DNA from 2 places in the Hydrogenovibrio marinus genome. Region 2 is predicted to be linked to the other one. Evidence: predicted binding sites of a transcription regulator. Region 2 holds the regulator's gene; the other holds the start of a gene.

Region 1 (10,065 bases), 890 kb from region 2:
ATTGGTAGCTGACATTGATATCCGCGTGCTGAACATGCCCTGTTCCATGCGTGGAAATCAGCGTCGGCACGGTATAGTTGTCGGAATCGATTGCCGCCAAATTACTCACTGCCGTCCAGGCATAACTAGTGCTCATAGTAGTTTTAGCGCCCGAGTAAGCTAATTCATAACGAGCAGATTGAGATTTCTCCAACTTATCGACCGCTACCTTGAAGCCATTGTCGAGAATACCATGCTCGGCTTCAAAGAACTGTAACGGTACGCGATACCCCATTCCTGCGGAAAAACGCGACGTCCAGTTAAAATTGTGGTCGTAACGAACATGCAGTCTCGGCACCACAATCGTATCGTTGAACTTACGGTTTTGCTCAAGGAAATTGACGTCTATCACATCCATACGTACCGCAGCGGCGACTTCCAATCGCTGGTTCGGTGTCCAGATATCTCTGACATAAAGCCCGTTGGATTTCTTGTCATAAGAATCGTTGGCAGGATAGGTTCCCCCCGTCGAAACCGATAACATCTTGTCGTGTTTGAAATCCGTCCCTACGGTGATAGCATGCTGCAAAGACGGATAATAGTCGGCACGAACATCGACATAGTAGATATTCTGATCAGCCTGATAAGTCGTACCTTCATAGATATCATCTGTGTTGGTTTTGACATAAGACCCTGTCAGATTGGTCGTCAATTGAGCATTAACGTCACGAGACCATGTTCCCGTGACTTCCTGCTTGGTCGTGACGACGTTTTCTACAAAGTCTCGTGCCGTGGTCGCACCACCTGCGGTATTGGGTCTATTATTAATGTTATCGCCAATAAATCCGGGACTGGTACCAACGGCTTGCGTTTTGGCATCAGACTCAGATTTGGCCAAAATACCAACCATCGGCCCGCCGAACATTTCAGAACGTTGATCCGCCAAACGTACTTCAAATCGGTCTTTATCCGCTTGATGCCAGATTTGCGCCACCACGCTATGATTGGTCAGCTTCGGTGATTCACTGACACCATTATTGTCACCGTCGTACTGGTCGATATTATCGGTTTGCGCACCGGTCATCATTTGCGTACGCTTGTCCTTACTGATCTTGGTTCCGACCACTTGGTATTTTTTGTAGCCATCCGTACCCAAAGACAAATCCAACGACAACTTATCGTCTTTTGGCGCAGCAGTCACTACATTGATGACACCACCAATAGCTTCCGGCGCAATCAAAGACGCCCCGGCACCCCGAGAGATTTCCACTGATGTCACGCCAGCCATCGGAATCGCGTCATATCCGTAAAACCCTTCCAAAATCGAACTATTGGGCACACCGTTAATCATCAAAGTGGTATGTTCTCCCTTCAGACCATTCAGAGAAACACGCTTGGCCCCACACACCGAGCACTCGGTTCGAACATCGACTCCCGGTTCATCCTTGATTGCCTGCTCTAGCGACCCCGCCTGTTTTTTCTCAATGGTTTTGGCGGAAATCACATCCGTATGCACAATTGAATCTTTCACCTGAACGGTGCGAGATTCATGTTTTTGATCATCCTTTTCACTGACCTTGATTTCACTCAATTGATCAGCAGCAGAACTATTAGACACCGGCGCCATCATCAAACTACTGACAGCAGCAACCAACAACTTCTTTTTAAAAACTGTTTTCATAAAAATTCCTATATCGGTTCATCGACTCTGCTCCACACAAAGCGGATAGATTTCCCTCCCTCGGAATCACTCAACGAGGCAAGGCAACACGGTTTTCTCACGTGACACGCAAGTGCTGCACACACGGCAAACACTAGACGAACACTTTCGTGTTACGACTCAACGCAAGAAAACAACAATAAAAAATTAAACCGACAGGAATGGTGGGGCACGCCCCCAAAAGGCAGGATAGGTTGTGGTGTAAACCTGTGAAACCGCTTCAGAGGCTTGAAGGGCGTAGACAGGTTTGAAAAGGTGTAACTCGACTTCATAGACATCATCACTGACTGGATGCGCCATGGCCTGATAGATTTCACACTGATCCGTATGATGATGGAAAGGGTGAACCTCATCATGAATCAGCCCCGCCGTTTTGGCGAACAAAAACAACGCCAACAGTACCGCAATGCGCGACACCATGCGACCGGAATGCCAAGCGGATTGAAGCGCTCGGCGTAGCGTTGAAAGTTTAATGAGTGACTGATTCATGTTTTCAATTTTAGCAAACCCGTCAACCCCTATTTGAAACTTTCAAAAAACTTTTATACCCCCAACCTGGCAGATTTTCAGACTGAAGGGCAGCTCTAATAACGCCAAATAAGTTATGGCAACGCCAAGTTTGTCAGATCAAGGCGTGAAGCTGCAGCAATGTCTAGACCTTGCAAAGGTTCACAACACAGAGCGGGCAAACTTGGCTAAGCCCCGCAGAATTTATTTGGCGTTATTAGAACTGCCCTTAAAACACGAAGTCATGCAAACGTCACTTCAAATCACTATAATCAAACGAAATTGAACGCAAAAAAGGAACCCTCATGCCGATTTCGCCACTTGCCGGAAAGCCAGCGCCAGATACGATTCTTGAAAACATCCCGAAACTGGTGTCCGACTATTACACCTTGGTTCCCGATGTAAATAACCCGGATCAGGTCGTGAGTTTTGGCACCTCCGGTCACCGAGGCTGCTCCAGTAAATGTACCTTTAACGAAACGCATATTGCTGCGGTGTCTCAGGCAATTGTTGAATACCGTACGGCGCAAGGCATCAATGGCCCGCTGTATATTGGTATGGACACCCATGCCCTATCCGAAGCGGCGCATGCCACCGCGATTGAAGTGTTTGCAGGCAACGGCGTTGATATCATCATCCAAGACAATGGGCGTTACACGCCAACCCCTGTGATCTCTCATGCGATCCTGACTTACAACCAAGGCAAAACCGATGGTTTGGCGGATGGCGTGATTATCACCCCGTCACACAATCCACCACAGGATGGCGGCTTCAAATACAACCCACCTAATGGTGGACCGGCGGATTCGGATGCGACCAATATCATTCAAGCCCGCGCAAATGAAATCATCCGTAACGGCATGGAAGAAGCTGACCTGATGGATTTGGCGGATGCTTTAGAGTCAGAATTTGTCACCAAGGCTGACTTGATTATGCCTTATGTCAAAGACCTTGATAAAGTCGTGAATATGCAGGCGATTAAAGACGCAGGCTTGAAGTTAGGCATTGACCCACTTGGTGGCGCAGCGATTCACTACTGGCAGCCAATTGCCGACTACTATGGATTGAATCTGGACATCGTTAACCACAAAGTCGACCCGACTTTCTCCTTCATGACCGTTGATAAAGATGGCAAAATTCGTATGGATTGTTCGTCTCCTTATGCCATGGCGAGCTTGATTCAACTCAAAGACAACTACGACATTGCTTTCGGTAATGACCCAGATGTCGATCGCCACGGGATTGTTACCCCATCGGCCGGACTAATGAACCCTAACCACTACCTTGCGGTGGCCATTCAATATCTTTGTACACATCGTCCAAATTGGTCGAATGATGTCAAAATCGGCAAGACCTTGGTCTCCAGCTCAATGATTGATCGAGTGGTGCAGTCGCTTGGTAAAAACCTATCGGAAGTGCCGGTTGGCTTCAAGTGGTTTGTAGATGGCTTGGTCTCCGGCGAATACGCCTTTGGTGGTGAAGAGTCCGCCGGCGCTTCTTTCTTGAGGCTGGATGGCACCACTTGGAGCACCGACAAAGACGGTATCATCATGAATTTATTGGCGGCGGAAATCACTGCCGTCACAGGTAAAGACCCGGGCGTGTTGTATCAGGAACTGACCCAACAATTCGGCAACCCAATCTACACCCGTATTGATGCGCCGGCAAATCGTGAAGAAAAAGCAATCTTGAGCAATCTGTCACCAGACATGGTCAAAGCAAGTCACTTGGCAGGCGAGGAAATCACGGCAAAACTCACCCATGCACCGGGCAACGGTGCCGCGATTGGCGGACTGAAAATCACTACCGAAAACGGTTGGTTTGCGGCGCGTCCGTCCGGTACTGAAGACATCTATAAGATTTATGCAGAAAGCTTTAAAAGCCAAGCACACCTAGAAGCCATCGTAGAAGAGGCACAAGCAATCGTCTCTGATGCGTTGAAATAAAAAATATAAGAAAGGAAAGCACAATGAAACAACATGGCAGACTTAACTACGTTGAATACCCAGCTTATGATTTAGAAGCTACCAAGACTTTTTTTCATGCGGTATTTGACTGGAAATTCACCGATTTCGGTATCGACTATTGTTCATTCACCAGCGAAGAAATCAACGGTGGGTTTTACCGTTCAAAACTGACCAGCACCCAAGCTGCAGGTGGTGCTTTGTTGATTTTTTACAGTGAAGATTTGGAAAAATCTCTCGCTAAAATCGAAAATAACGGTGCGCAAATCAATAAGCCTATCTTCTCTTTCCCGGGCGGTCGACGCTTCCACTTTATCGAACCCAGCGGCAATGAGTTTGCGGTTTGGACAGATAAATAACACAAGACTTATGATGAACAACTCAACTTCATGCCCTTTTGATAAGGGCGTGGCGGTTGTTGAAAATCTGCCAGGTTGGGGTGCTCTTCAAATGGGCTTTGCAAAGCAATCAGCCATTCATTCAGCATGACATAATCCCCTCTCTCAGCTTTTTCGATGATTTGTTGTGCAATGTAATTGCGCAAAACAATCGACGGATTCGCTTTTAGAATGCGTTCACGCCAAACCGACAAATCAACACCTTCCTGCTCGACTCGCACACTAAATTTATCGAACCATTGGCTGAAGCCAACGGGCAATTGCTCTGGGTGAATCAACTCAAACAATTCACTTTCTTTATCCGTTTGCCACTTTGCCAAACGGCGGAAGAACAGACTGTAATCCACCTGAAACTCGTCCATCAACACCAACAAATCACCAATCAATTCCTTGTCACCGTTTTGAACCGTTTCCAACCCCAGCTTCGCTATCATGTCTTCCAGATACGCGCGATTGTAAGTTTGTACAAAGTCTTCCATTGCCTGTTGAGCTTGCTCTTCAGTGAGTAATCCATCAAAACAGGTTGCCAATACTTTGCAATTCCACAAGGCAATTTGTGCTTGTTGGTTATAGGCATAACGGCCTTCATAATCGGAGTGGTTGCAAATGAAGTCGATTTTGAAATCATCAAAAAAGGCGAAGGGTCCGAAGTCGAAAGTCTCACCGATAATCGACATGTTGTCGGTGTTCATCACGCCATGATTGAAACCGACGGTTTGCCACTTTGCAAGCAGCTTCGCGGTTTTGATACACGCCTGATGCAACACGACCCAGGCTTTGTCTTCAAGGGAATCCTGCTGATGCTCTGGATAATGCTTTTGCACAACAAAGTTCAACAGGGTTTCCATATGTGCCGCTCCCTTCGATGCCGCAAACTGGAAATGCCCGAAACGGATATGGGTATGAGAAACACGAATCAAGGTAGCACGAGGTTCGACAATTTCGCGTTGCACCGGCTCGTCACTGGTGGCAATCCCTAATCCACGAGTGCTTGGAACACCAAGTCCATTCAAAGCTTCCGAAGCAAGATATTCACGAATAGTGGAGCGCAAAACGGCGCGACCATCACCTCGACGTGAGTAAGGCGTACGCCCGGCGCCTTTGAGATGAAAGTCCCATGCCTGACCACTGTTATCCCGCCATTGACCCAATAACAAACCTCGCCCGTCACCCAGATCGGGATTATAGACGCCGAATTGATGCCCGACATATTTCTGCGCCAACGGGTCACAGGACACTTGTTGCAAGTACCCGGAAAGGAGATCCAACAATTGCTCATCATTTAAGTCGCAATCTATTTGTGCCATCAGTGTATGGTTGACCGAGACCAGTTTTGCGTTTTCCATCGGCTCGGGTTGCACGTGCGAGAAATAGCTTTTGGGCAAATCCGTATAATCTTGTTCCAGTTTTGGAGCGTTCAATGTATCCATCTTCGTTTGGGGCATGCTACGATATTTCCATTTCAATACCCTACTAATTTACTCGGTTTTTAGGTAAACTTCATCCAGTTTCGGGAAAAATAATCCAATCCGCTTTCATTTCAGGAGCAAAAAATCATGTTACAAACAGGCGATAAGGCACCGGCATTTTCTAGCCAAAACCATCACGGGCAAACCGTTTCACTGAGCGATTTTCAAGGTAAGAACCTTGTGCTTTATTTCTACCCGAAAGACGACACACCGGGTTGTACCATTGAAGCGAACGAATTTACCGCATTGGCAAACGAATTTTCTGCGGCGAACACGGTGGTACTGGGTGTGAGCAAAGATGATTGTGCCAGCCATCAAGCGTTTATCGACAAATTTGACCTGACCATTGATTTGCTTGCCGATACTTCCGGTGAGCTTTGTGAAGCTTATGGCGTTTGGCAGTTGAAAGAGAAAAACGGCGTGTCAAAAATGGGTATTGTTCGCTCCACGTTCATCGCCGATGCGAACGGTAAGTTGGTGTCTGTGGAATATGGCGTTAACCCGGAAGGTCATGCACAAGCGGTGTTGGAAACAGTCAAAGGGCTGTAACCAGCTGCCATCACCCTCTTAATCCTCACCTCGCTTTCGCCGGATACTCTGTGGCACACAAGCCCGGCGAAATGCTTCATAATCTAGTCCAAAATAGTTCAATCATACAGTCAAGGTTTGCCCGTAGACTTTAAGCGACCAATGAGTAAACTGTCAAAATCACTCAAAAAGTCTAAGGGTTTTAGGAAAGTTGCGTTCAGGAATCATTAAGGTCTCTGCTGGAATGTTGTCGATGTTATCGATAGCTTGGCTGTCTGCATGCCAATTTTCTCCTGCAACTTCTGAAGCGCATGCTGCGGAACTTCCTGAAATCCATGCACCCGACGAACAAATGGAAAAGCACCTTGCCAGTCACCTGTGGCAACTCACCGCGTTTTTTGGACAAAACATCCCGACCACCGGCACCACCAACCTGAACTTTATGCCTCAGAATAAAAGCATTTCCGGTTCGGCAGGTTGCAATCGTTATTTCGGAAGTTATACTCTACACCAAGACAAGCTGAGCTTTTCTCAGCTCGGCTCAACCAAAATGATGTGTATGGATATGACGGAAGAAGATGCTTTTTTCAAGCGTATCGGGCAAGTTACCCGCTTCAAGTTGAATGACGATATTCTGACATTATTTGATAGAGATATGCCTGTCATGCAGTTTACTGCTCAGGCAAAATCAAACAGTCACTGACCAAGGACATCGCCATGTTTTCTTTAGCGAAACCTGTCTCGCTAATCGCTCTGACGCTGCTGGGTTTTACGCTCGCCTCGTGCCAAGCCAATCCAACCAAACTAGAAGAGCCAGAAGCCAAAACTCAGGCAAAAAACACGTTGTCCAGTCTGGATGAAAACAAGGGGGTCATTCAAGGCGTTGTCACCTACACCGAAAACCGCTTTCTGCTAGGCAACCAAACGCTTTTGGTCATGCTAGAAGATGTCAGTCGTCAGGACGCGCCTGCCGAGCTAATCTCCCAAGACAAACACGAAATCAAAGGGCAGATCCCGCTGACTTTTGCTATTCACTATGACAAACGAAAACTACAGATCGGTCATAGATACAATTTGAGAGCACAAATTCTAGACACTACCACCGGTGCAATCAATTGGTTATCTTCTCAGCCTTACCCTTATGTGCCGGGACTGACGCAAGACATCAATATCAAAGTACATTCTTTCGACTCGCAGGTTCGCAAAGCGTCTCAATTTCAGACCTTTATGTGCGGCAAAGAAAAGCTTACCGTGCTGTTAATCGGCAAAAAAATCAAACTCACTTTCCAAGGCCGTCAATGGATATTGCCACAGGTACAATCTGCTTCCGGCGCTAAATACCGAACGGGTTCCATTAGCTTTTGGATGAAAGGCGCCAACGCCATATTCATGGAAACCGGAAAGCCCGCCAAACGCTGCGCACTAGAACAATAAAGCCTCTCTAGATTTCACAAAACACACACATTCCCGTCATCTCCTTGTCACCTTTGTCCGTCAAAATTCGTCGGATAGCTAAAAAAGGTTAAGACACGAAGATATGATCGATATACGAAAAACGATTCTAGAAAAATCCCCTAACTTCGAGAAAAAACTCGGCGGCAAACAGCTGATTCGCTTCTTGGAAAAAATCACTCATCAAGACGAAATCAACCAGTTCATTTTGGAAAACCAACACCTGAAAGGTTTCGCCTTTTTGGATAAGTCGCTGGCGCATTTCAACTTCAGCTACCAGACGGACAATCGTTCTTTCAATCATATCCCTGCAGAAGGTCGCGTGATTATCATCTCCAATCACCCTATCGGTTCTTTGGATGGGCTGGCGTTGCTGAAACTGATTCGCTCAGTCAGACCGGATGTACGTATTGTCGCAAATGAATTGCTTAACCTGGTCACCCCTTTTCAATCGTTGTTCTTAGGCGTCGACAACATGTCGGAAAAAGCCAGCCACAAATCTCAATTCAAAGCCATGTTACAGGCATTGGAAAATGAAGAGGCATTGATTATCTTTCCGGCGGGTGAAGTCTCACGTATTCGTCCCAATGGCGTACGAGACGGTAAGTGGAAGTCCGGCTTCCTGAAACTGGCAGAAAAAACCGGTGCGCCTATTTTGCCAATTTATACCGATGCCCGTAACTCAGCACTGTTCTATGGTTTATCGACCATTTACAAGCCACTGGGTACCTTGATGCTAGTGAAGGAAATGTTCAATAAGAACGACCAAACCATCCACTTCCATGTCGGTGGTTTGATTCCTTGGAAGTCTATCAAAAACAGTCGATTTAACTACAAACAAGCGGCTCAACTGCTGAGAAAACATATTTATCGCCTCGATAACCAAAAGAAAGCGGCGAAAAAGCTGCCATTTGAAATTGAGGAAACCATCGCTCACCCCGTTGATCGTAAAAACCTGAAGAAGGCATTGAAAGATGGTCAACTTCTTGGGAAAACCGCTGACGGTAAAATCATCTACCTGTTTGACTACGATGCGGATTCCCCGGTCATTCGAGAAATTGGTCGTTTGCGTGAATTGACCTTCCGCACCGTTGAAGAGGGTACCGGGCATGCGCTGGACTTGGATCAATATGATGCTGACTACAAACACCTTGTGCTTTGGGATGACGAAGACCTGGAAATCGTCGGTGCTTATCGCATGGGGGAAGTTGCCAATATTCTCGAAAAGAAAGGTAAAAAAGGTCTGTACACCACCACCCTGTTTGACTTGAAAGCAGAGTTCGACCCGATTCTGCCGGAAGCCTTGGAAATGGGGCGCAGCTTCGTACAACCTCGTTACTGGGGTAAACGCAGCTTAGATTACCTTTGGTACGGTATCGGCGCTTATGTGAACCACAACCCGAATATCAAGTACATGTTTGGGCCTGTCAGCCTTTCGGACGCCTATTCTCAAGAAGCCAAAGAAATCATCGTCGCTTTCTACAAGAAGCAATTCGGCTCGGATCGTGACTTTGCCGTTGGCAAGCGCCCGTTTGAAGTATCTGAATCGGTCAAAACCTTGGCGGAAACCGAATTCACTGGAGACTACAAAGAAGCCTATAAAAAGCTGAATACGATTCTTGATGAATATGGCATAAAGGTTCCAACGCTATTCAAACAGTATGCAGAACTCTGCGAGCCAGGCGGTTGCCGATTCATCGATTTCAGCGTTGATCCAGACTTCAACAACTGCATCGACAGTTTGATTCTGGTCGAGCTGGACAAGATCAAAGAAAAAAAACGGGAACGCTACTTATCTCCTATCCGCTAATATTCATGTTGATACTGAATAAAACTGCGTAAAAATTATGATAAAACTCCTTTATGGGGTTAGACAATTTTACGAACTGTTTGTACAATTTAGTAAATGATAATAAAAGCGAGTCAACATGGGTTTTTGGTTTGAGAATGGCGATGCCAGGCGTTTCCAACGCATAGAAATGCCGGTACAGATTTATATCTCACCTGCAAAGCCCATAAGAGACAAAGAAATTTTCGGTCTCGGCATT
Region 2 (10,065 bases):
TTCTGCCATTGCGCAGATGTCAGCACGTACTTCATGAAGTTGGTCAACTGGAGGAACTGGGAAGTAACCACCTTTAACTTTAGGGCGATGACCCATGTTACCGCCTTCATAAACTTTTTCCGTGTTCCAAGCGGCTTCATTACCATCGATTTTAACGAAGCTACCAGACATGTCCGCGCCCCAGCGAACATCGTCGAAAATAAAGAATTCAGGTTCTGGACCGAAGAACGCAGCATCAGCAACACCAGTTGATTTTAGGTAAGATTCTGCTTTCTTAGCGATACCACGAGGATCTTTTTCATAAGATTCCATGGTTGCTGGTTCAACGATCATACAACGAATGATAAGTGTTGGATCGTTTGTGAATGGATCCATGAAGAAACCGTCTGTTTGCGGCATCAATAGCATGTCTGAATCGTTAATGCCTTTCCACCCCTGGATGGAAGAACCGTCAAATGTTTCACCATCGGCAAAAAAGTCTTCGTCAACTTTTGATGCTGGAATCGTAACGTGTTGCTCTTTACCATGGGTGTCAGTGAATCGAAGATCAACCCACTTAACGTCGTTGTCTTTCATTAGGTCAAAGATTTCTTGTGACATGCTGTGTCCTTATCGTTGTGTTAAGAGCGCAAAAACAGCGCTGTTTTTATAGATTTAAACAGGCAAAATGATAGCTTGAACTGTGCCAAAATTCCAATTATTTTTTTGAATAACATAAGTGTATGAAATGTAAGAAAAAAGGATGTTCTTTGATGATGCGAGGTGATAATGAAAAAAGCTTACAATGCATCAAAATGGTGCAAATAAAATTCTTTTTTGGGGCGTAATAAAACTGTCAAGTTTACCTTGAAAGTTTAACCTACTTGTCATTTCCGTAAGCTATATTTCTTGGCGTAACTCATAGGTTAAGGGTTTCGTGTTTTTACGTATATTTTTTGCGTATTGGTTTCCAAGTGAACGAGTGGGTTCATATTTTACGAAATCATGGCATTTTTTGCTGTCAAATCGCGTCTATTCAGACAAGAATCTACATAGAGCAAAGAAGTTTTATTTGAAAAATACGAAACCTAAGTTTACATTACTTCGATAAGACCTGCTTTGTGCATAAAGAAAAAACTATATGTGCGCTACGTAGCCTGTCAGAACAGGGTGTAAAGCCGGAGTGCTATCAAGTTTTTGGAGTAAGTGCAAACATCAAGCCATTGCTTTGTTTGCGGGTGTTCTGGATAGGCAGGCAGGTTTTAGAATTTTAAGAGGAAAGGTAGATGGACAAAAGAGAATTTACATCACACATTTCGGGTGAGTTGAATCGCAACCTAGAAGATTTGTTTAACCATATCTTGGAAATGGGTGGTTTGGTCGAGAGCCAGTTCGAAGGGGTGATGATGGCTTTGACTGAGAGCAATGTTAATCGTGCACAAGAAGTTATTTTGTTGGACAGAGCTGTCAATAATGCGGAAATGGTGATTGATAAGCTTTGTGCAAAAGTCTTGGCAAGACAGCATCCTACAGCATCTGACTTAAGACTGATTATCGCGACGATTCGTATCGCGATTGACTTGGAGCGTATCGGTGATGAAATCGTTAAAATTGCCAAAATGGTGCTAACTTTTGCAAATGAACAAGTTGATAATTGTGCGATTTTGCCGGGTTACATTCCGTTGATTGATATGTCTAACCGTTCCATCAATATGTTGCACGATGCACTGGATGGTTTTGCGCGCGTTACAACAGAAGCTTCTTTGAAGTTAATTCAAGAAGAAGAAAGTGTTGATAATATCTACAAAGATGCGTACAAAGACGTTATTGATGGGTTCAAGACATCACCTGAAAATGCAGCATGTCTTGCAGAAATTTTAATTACGCTTCGTGCGGTAGAACGTATTTCAGATCACGCACGCAATATCGGTGAAAGTATTATTTACTTGATTAAAGGTAAGGACGTGAGAGAATTGGATAAAGCAAGCCTAGTAGCCTTTATCAATTCATTTGATCACGAGGGTTAAGACAAGATGTCAGATCGCCATACCGTGTTGGTTGTTGAAGATGAAGCCGCAATCCGAGATATGCTGAACTTCACTTTATCAGCAGCCGATTTTAACGTTATAGAAGCGCCGAATGCCGAACAAGGCTGGAACTTACTTTTAGAACACAAGCCTGATTGTATTATTCTAGACTGGATGCTTCCTGGTACATCGGGTGTTTCTTTAGCGCAAAGAATTCGTCAACATGATCAAGTCGGTCATACTCCGATATTGATGTTGACGGCAAAAGGTGAAGAAAACGATCAAGTAAAAGGCTTTGAAGCCGGGGCTGATGACTACGTCGTTAAGCCTTTCTCTCCGCGTGCGTTAGTGGCAAGGTGTCATGCATTGCTTAGACGTCACATGCCGGACAAGCATTCTTCTGAAGTTATTAAAGCAGGCACGCTACAGTTAGATTTAAGCAGTTATCGTTTCACAGTCGATGGTGAGGAGGTGAAGCTTGGTCCTACTGAATTTAAGTTGATGCACTTCTTTATGACACATTCGAATCGTGTCTATACTCGTTCACAATTATTAGATCATGTCTGGGGTGAAAGCATTATCGTTGAAGAAAGAACGGTGGATGTTCACATTAGACGCCTTAGAAAAATCTTAGAGCCTGTTGGTGCTGCTAACGTTATCCAAACCGTTAGGGGTGCAGGTTATCGTTTTTCTACAGAATAATCGCAAGTAGGTTTGTCACATTGACCGAAAGTGTATCAAGAGAACTCACCTGGACAATTGCAACCCTTTGGGGGGCACTTTTCATTGGTTGGCTGATTGAAGATTATGAGATTGCCGTTGCAGGCTATCTGGTTTTTTATCTGGCACGTCATTTCTATAGTTTAAGAAAGTTTGAGCTCTGGATAAAAGGAAGCTCAAAAGCACCTTATCCACCAGGGTCAGGTTTTTGGTCTGAAATAGGCTACCTGGTTTCGAGAAAACAGCGTTCGCTGGAAAAGTTAGCAGAGCTGCAGGCAAATAAGTATCAGCAATTGCAAGCGGCGTCGATGTCAATCCCTGATGCCATTGTCTCCATTGATCCCAATGGCAAAATCGAGTGGTTTAATGCAGCTGCAAAGCGTTTATTACACTTGAGACATTCAGACGTTACCCGTTCTTTGGAGCCCTTGGTCAGGGTGCCGGAATTTATAGCTTATCTTAAAAATGAAGATTATTCAAAGCCGCTTATTTTGCCTTCATTTAAAGGGATGAAGCGTGTCTTGAGTGTGTCAGTTTTTGAGTACTATCAGCATCACCGTTTGATTGTCATCAAAGACATCCATGAGTTATACAATCTGGCGCAGATTCGTAAAGACTTTATTGCCAATGCTTCGCATGAATTGAGAACACCTTTGACTGTATTTAATGGCTATCTCGAAATGATGATTGATATGCCGACGCAGGATGTGACTTGGCAGAAACCTTTAGAACAGATGCATAAGCAATCTTTAAGAATGCAGTCTATTATCAATGATCTGTTGACTTTGTCTGCAATGGAATCCGAGACGTTGACAGAAGACAGACAGGTGGTGGATGTGCCAGCCATTCTGGGAGGGTTGCAGCAAAATGCAGGGCTGATCAGTGCGGACAAGCATCAGTTTACATTTGAAGTCGAAGAGGGTTTAAAAATAGTGGGCTATCTGATGCCGCTAACCAGTGTGTTCACAAACCTTATTTCCAATGCCGTGCGCTACACGCCTGAAAACGGTCGCATAACGGTTCGCTGGTATCAAACACAAAAAGGTATTTTCTTTGAGGTAGAGGATACAGGTATCGGCATTGCTCAAGAACACATTCCTAGAGTGACTGAACGTTTCTATCGTGTTGATACAGCAAGGTCTAGAGATACTGGTGGCACAGGTCTTGGCCTAGCAATCGTAAAGCACATTCTTGAAAGACATCAGGCAGTGTTAACTATTCAAAGTCAGATACGTGTTGGCTCGAAGTTTACCTGTCGTTTCCCATTGGATTTGAAAGCGGATGAGAAAGCAGAGGAAGTTTAACTTCCTCTCGCTCCAGTATTACGGCACCATAATGCCGCGAATCGTAAAATAAATAAGTGCTGCAAGGAATGCAGAAGCCGGTACGGTAATCAGCCAAGCGGCGACGATTTTCAAGAATGCAGAGCGCTTAACCAATTCTTTTTGATAAACCTTGTTCAGTGACTTACGTTCTTTTTTCGTAAGCTCCACCGAGGCTTTATGTTGCTTAAGCTCTGCTAACATGTGTTTCTTCTGAATCAAGCTGGCACTGGAAAATTGCTTAATAAATTGATCTACATCTGTTTGACCTAAGCTTTGATAGTGCTCACGAATTTTTTGAATGGTTTTTGCATGATTGCGTTTCAGATATTCTCGTAAGAAACCAACACCGAAAATCCCACCCACAGCAATGTGGGTCGAGCTTACCGGTAAGCCTAACTGAGAAGCGACTATGACTGTAATTGCGGCTGACATGGCAATAGAGAAGGCTCTCATTTGATCCAAGTCGGTGATTTCTTCACCAACGGTTTTGATCAGTTTAGGACCAAAGAGTGCCAAGCCTAAGCTGATACCCAATGCGCCGATTAACATAATCCAAAGTGGAATGTTGGCAGTAGATGCGACACCGTCGTGGGCTATAGCATCATTAATAGCGGCAAGCGGGCCCACTGCATTCGCGACGTCGTTAGCGCCATGGGCAAAACTGAGAAGGGCTGCTGCAAAAATAAGTGGAATGGTGAAAAGTGTGTTGACACTAGCCTTTTCATTTTTCATGGCGCTGGCCTGCTTTTTCATGACCTGTCTTAAGACTAGATAAACCAAAACCGCAATACAAAAGCCAATCAATGCAGCGATAGAAAAGTCAGTTTTCCAAATCTTTTTGAAGCCTTTTAGGATGATGTATGTCGAGAAAGCCCAAGCCATAATGGCAATCAAAAGTGGGAGCATTTTTCTAGCAGCCGCAACCATATCTTCTTGGTAGGTGATGCTGCGTTTTATCCATAGTAGGAAGCTTGCGGCAATGATGCCTCCGATAACAGGAGAGATGACCCAGCTTGCGACGATGGATCCCATTCTATCCCAGTTCGCGATATCCCAGCCTGCTGCTGCAACGCCAGCGCCTAAAACGCCGCCAACGATGGAGTGCGTGGTGGAAACTGGTGCGCCAAGCGCTGTGGCGACATTAAGCCAGATAGCACCAGACAACAAAGCCGCCATCATCAACCAAACAAACGTATGTCCATCCTTGATTAGTGCGGGGTCAATAATACCGTTTTTAATTGTGTTGACGACATCGCCGCCAGCAATTAATGCTCCGGCAGACTCACAGATAGCTGCGATGATAATGGCGCCCGCCAGGGTGACGGCTTTTGAGCCGACAGCAGGACCGACATTGTTGGCGACATCGTTAGCACCGATGTTCATTGCCATGTAGCCACCAATCATCGCACCGACGACCAACTCAATGCTGAAGCTGCCGGAACCCACGTGTAGGTTGGCAGAAAAAATCATGATGAAGATGATAAAAAGAAGTGCGGTTCCGAGACGAAACATCTCTCGGCGACTTTTTAATGTTGCGTCTTCAATTTCATTTATGTTTTGGAATTCCATGAGATGACTTGGTTATGAATACTTAGTGTGCAAATTGTAATCAATTAAAGATGGTTTATGACAAAAATGTGACAAAAAATATTTATTGTAGGCGTTTCGTCGAGTTTGCAGATGTTCTGTCATCGAAATGTCATTCAAGCTTAACATTCCGTTTGGGTTTCTAAGACAAAATATTTGTTTTGAATTTTTACTTGGGAGAGTAGGTGTGAAGCGAATTGTTATGTTTACCATTGGTGTATTAAGTTCTTTGGCTTCAACGCAAGCGATATCGCAAACAACTCAACTGACTTCTGGTGACAAGAACAAGGTTTATTGCAACTTTACCAGATAATTGCATGGCCTTATTGTGAATAAGGCCGAAAGCGGTTTAGATTAATTCTATTTTAATATCACTAATCGGAATGACACTACAAGTAAGAATGTGGGCTTCATCCGTTTCATAAACGGTATCTTGAATATTCTCGACTTTGCCGGATAACAATCTTACCTCACAGGCTCCACAGTTTCCGCCTCGGCAGCTATAAGGCATATCAAACCCAGCTTCATCTAAACATTCTAATAATGTAAATTGATCTTCAAACTCACATTCTCCCTGACCGACTACGGTGATTTTGTGCATGGTGTTTCCCTATTGTTTATTTCAATTCAATCAAAGTTATTTTAACAGATTACGCTAAAACGATAAGTTAGGTTTGTGAAATCTGATTAGCTCTATAAAAACAAAAAAGGAGCCTGTTTAGCTCCTTTTTAGATTGGCTGGTGTTACCAAACCAATAGCTTATAGCCGTGCTCTTGAAGTGCCATCAGAGCGGCGGCGCCGACTTGCGCGTACTCAGCAAAAGGACGAATATCTTGGTCAGTCCAGCCAATAGTTTTCATGGTGTTACCACAGGCAATCCAGCGCACGTGATAGTCTGTTGCAAGACTTTTGACGCGAGCATAGATTTCTGGCGGAACTTTACGCTGAGGGTGTTTTGCTAAAACATGAATACCAGGCCCGATGGCAACGACAGCAATAGCAACATTGTCCCCAAATTCAGTAATCATCGCTTGAATAGAGTTCAAAATATGTGTTTGATAATCTGGGTCGGATTTGTTCCACATATAAACCGCTTTGTGTTCTGGTGGGTCACCTGGAAAACGATCGCTTGGAGGAGTCTGAAGTTCTGGAAAAACCTTTAGAGTATGATTGGCCGGATTGGTTATTTCTGCATAGCCAGATAGCGGAATCATTAGCAGCAGAACCAAAGAAAACAGATTGAATCTGAAGAATTGAGTGCTGGCGATATGTTTCATATCAAGTCCTTTATGGGGTTTGATGAAAAATTTCAAGTTTATTGCTTTTAGTCTAAACGTTATTATATAGCGAATTATTCCAAATTATGATTGAGAAAAGAATGAGTTTACAGAGCGCAATAGAGTCAAAAATAGAAAGTACATTTCACGTTAATTATCTGAATATGGAAAATGAAAGTCACATGCACTCAGGGCCCGCAACAGAATCTCACTTCAAGATGACATTGGTAGCAGAAGAGTTTGAGGGATTATCTAAAGTAAAACGACATCAAGCTGTGTATAAGGTATTATCGGAAGAAATGCCAAAATTTCATGCGCTGGCATTGCACACGTTTTCACCAAAAGAGTGGTTGGAATCTCCACAAGTTTCAGACTCGCCGCTTTGTCGAGGTGGTGGAAAGTAAATTACTCTTCTGGTTCGTGGTTGGGGTCGGTTTCAGGGTGTTTTAGTCGCCAGATATAAATGAACTTTTCGCGGTCTAGCTTGTTTTGCAAGAGTTTCATTGCGGCGATGTACTGTTCGATATAGATGAAGTTTTTTCTACGTACGGTTTGCCATAAATGGCGATATTTTGTCGGTAAAAAGTCGTTGAAATGCGGTAGTAATCCATACTCGCCTTCAACGGCTTCAATGCGTTTCATGGCTTCTATACGGGCTAGATTTTTAAACTTGCGCTCGTATTGATCTAGCATTTGTCCAATGAGAAATACGAAAGTAGCTCCGATGATGAAACTGGCGATGAAGTAGCCTGTTAAAAAAGTGCCAAGTAGGGTGACGATGACCAAAAATAGTGCGCTGACAGGCATTGTCATGACAAACAGCCAAGCTTGGTTGCCTTTTGCTTCTTCCGTCAATTGTTTCAAATCCAAATCGCCAAGCTCAACATCGTGCAGACGTTCAAGCATTTCTTCTGCAGTTGGCTTTAAAGGAATGGCTTCATCTTCAATTTGAACTGTTTCGTCTAGTTGCTCTTCTGCCATGAATGATTCGCTGGTTATTTACGATAATTTTCCGCACAGCCTACGGTATGTCGCTCGTCCGTTTCCAGACAATATGCGGTGAGTTCTCCACCCCATAGACAGCCGGTATCTGTTGAATGTATTTTATAAGCATCGATTGCGCCAAGTGTCGACCAGTGCCCGAAAAAAATCTGCTTGTCGAGGTTTTTACGTTCGTCAATGGTAAACCACGGTTGATATTTGGCTTTATGAGTCTTATCTGTTGGTGCCATCTTGCTTTTGAAATCAAGTTTACCGTTTTTATCGCAATAACGCATTCTTACCAGTGCATTTAAAATATATCGGATGCGATCCCAGCCTCTTAGCTTGTCGCTCCACTCATTTGGTTCGCTGCCGAATAGGTGGTGTTTTAGGCTTTGTTTCCAGTCATCCGCCTGAATAACGGCTTCCACTTCTTTTGCATAGTCTTTTGCTTGCTCAATTGTCCATTGAGGGGGAATGCCAGCATGCACCATGACAACAGGAAGGGTGGAGTGTTCCACCATGAGTGGTTGGTGTCTTAACCAGTTGACTAACTCGTCAACATCATCCGCTTTCAGAATCGGCTGCAGGGTGTCGGTTTTGGCGCGATATTTATCCAGTCCTGTATAGGCGGCAAGCAGGTGGAAGTCATGATTTCCCAATACCATTTTCCCTGAGTCACCAAGCTCTTTGACAAACCTTAAGCATTCTAATGATTTTGGGCCGCGGTTAACGATGTCGCCGGCAAACCATAGCTCATCGTTACTGGAATCGTATTCAATCTTGTCCAGTAAACGCATTAAATCATCATAACAGCCTTGTAGGTCTCCTATAACGTAGGTTGCCATGCCTTATAAAGTCTCCTGATAAAAATTTGCCAGTTTTACAAATCCTTCAATGTCGATGCTTTCCGCTCTATCTGAAGGGGCAATGCCACATGCTTCGATTTGCTCTGCCGTTAACCAACCTTTCAAATTGTTGCGCAGGGTTTTACGCTTCTGTGAAAAAGCTTGTTTCACCAAATCCGCAAAGGTTTTGTCGTCTTTCGCCTGAAAAGGTTTTGAGCGGTACGGGACTAGCCTAACGATGGCTGAATCCACTTTGGGCGGTGGGGTGAAGTTTTCTGGACCAACGGTGAATAAATATTCCGCCTGACAAGCATATTGCATCATTACGCTCAGTCGTCCGTAAGCTTTGACACCAGGACTTGCTGTCATGCGTTCAACCACTTCTTTCTGCAACATGAAATGCATATCTTCAATTAAAGCCGAATACTCCAATAAATGGAATAGAAGCGGGCTAGAAATATTATAGGGAAGGTTGCCGACGATTCTCAATGCCGCCGTTGGTTTTTCTTCATTTTCAACCAGCGTTGCGTAATCGAAAGTTAGAGCGTCATGGTGGTGAAGGTTGAATGCCTTCATGTTGCCGAATCGCTTAGTCAGCGGCCCAATAAGATCGTTGTCGATTTCGATAATGTCCAGTTTTCTAACGACTTGAAGCAATGGCTCAGTCAAGGCGGCTTCACCCGGACCGATTTCCACCAAATGTTGCTCGGACATAGGGCGAATTGCCGCGACAATCCGATCAATAATTTTTGGATTGTTTAGAAAGTTCTGACCGAAACGTTTCTTGTGCTGGTGACCGGATGTTTTGGTGCGCTTTTCTCTCATGGCTTTCCTGTCATCTCGAGTGCAACCTGAATAGCGTATTGAAAGCTGTTAATGTCTGCTTTCCCTGTGCCGGCGATACCTAGAGCGGTTCCGTGATCAACAGATGTACGGACAAATGGCAGCCCTAAGGTCACATTTACGGCTTTGCCAAAACCAAGTGTTTTCAATACCGGTAACCCTTGGTCATGATACATGGCAAGAAAAGCATCAGCGGCTTCAAGGTTGGTAGGGCTGAAAATGGTATCAGCAGGCAAGCTGCCGATTAAATCCATACCTTCCTGCTGAAGCTTTTTGATAACAGGGTTGATGACGGTAATTTCTTCAGTTCCAAGGTGACCGTCTTCTCCGGCATGCGGGTTTAAGCCCATGATGAAGATTTTAGGCTGTTCAATGCCAAACTGGTTTTGCAAAGAGTCATGCAGGATGCGGATAACGCTCTCCAAGAGTTCTGCCGTGATGGCATCAGGCACATCACGCAGTGGTAAGTGGGTTGTT

Evidence for each region. The regulator PhoB, encoded in region 2, activates phosphate uptake and scavenging genes when phosphate is short. The targets are predictions, from matches to a motif close to GNNTGTCATAAAACTGTCANAT.
Region 1: pgm (phosphoglucomutase (alpha-D-glucose-1,6-bisphosphate-dependent)) is a predicted target of PhoB. The motif match lies at 2,444-2,465, and genes of this name have one in related genera.

What each region holds. Positions count from the first base shown of each region.
Region 1 is NZ_AP020335.1:2,347,401-2,357,465, forward strand. Features, by position in the region: gene HVMH_RS11100 (TonB-dependent receptor plug domain-containing protein) at 1-1,660, opposite strand, end outside; gene HVMH_RS11105 (DUF2607 family protein) at 1,847-2,188, opposite strand; gene pgm (phosphoglucomutase (alpha-D-glucose-1,6-bisphosphate-dependent)) at 2,512-4,152, shown strand; gene HVMH_RS11115 (VOC family protein) at 4,176-4,529, shown strand; gene HVMH_RS11120 (protein adenylyltransferase SelO) at 4,538-6,013, opposite strand; gene HVMH_RS11125 (peroxiredoxin) at 6,125-6,586, shown strand; gene HVMH_RS11130 (META domain-containing protein) at 6,777-7,268, shown strand; gene HVMH_RS11135 (YbaY family lipoprotein) at 7,283-7,999, shown strand; gene HVMH_RS11140 (lysophospholipid acyltransferase family protein) at 8,103-9,827, shown strand; gene HVMH_RS11145 (PilZ domain-containing protein) at 9,946-10,065, shown strand, end outside.
Region 2 is NZ_AP020335.1:744,823-754,887, forward strand. Features, by position in the region: gene glnA (type I glutamate--ammonia ligase) at 1-600, opposite strand, end outside; gene phoU (phosphate signaling complex protein PhoU) at 1,266-2,006, shown strand; gene phoB (phosphate regulon transcriptional regulator PhoB) at 2,013-2,708, shown strand; gene phoR (phosphate regulon sensor histidine kinase PhoR) at 2,729-4,030, shown strand; gene HVMH_RS03425 (inorganic phosphate transporter) at 4,049-5,620, opposite strand; gene HVMH_RS03430 (2Fe-2S iron-sulfur cluster-binding protein) at 5,988-6,239, opposite strand; gene HVMH_RS03435 (DsrE family protein) at 6,383-6,916, opposite strand; gene HVMH_RS03440 (BolA family protein) at 7,018-7,320, shown strand; gene HVMH_RS03445 (hypothetical protein) at 7,322-7,897, opposite strand; gene HVMH_RS03450 (symmetrical bis(5'-nucleosyl)-tetraphosphatase) at 7,912-8,745, opposite strand; gene rsmA (16S rRNA (adenine(1518)-N(6)/adenine(1519)-N(6))-dimethyltransferase RsmA) at 8,749-9,570, opposite strand; gene pdxA (4-hydroxythreonine-4-phosphate dehydrogenase PdxA) at 9,567-10,065, opposite strand, start outside.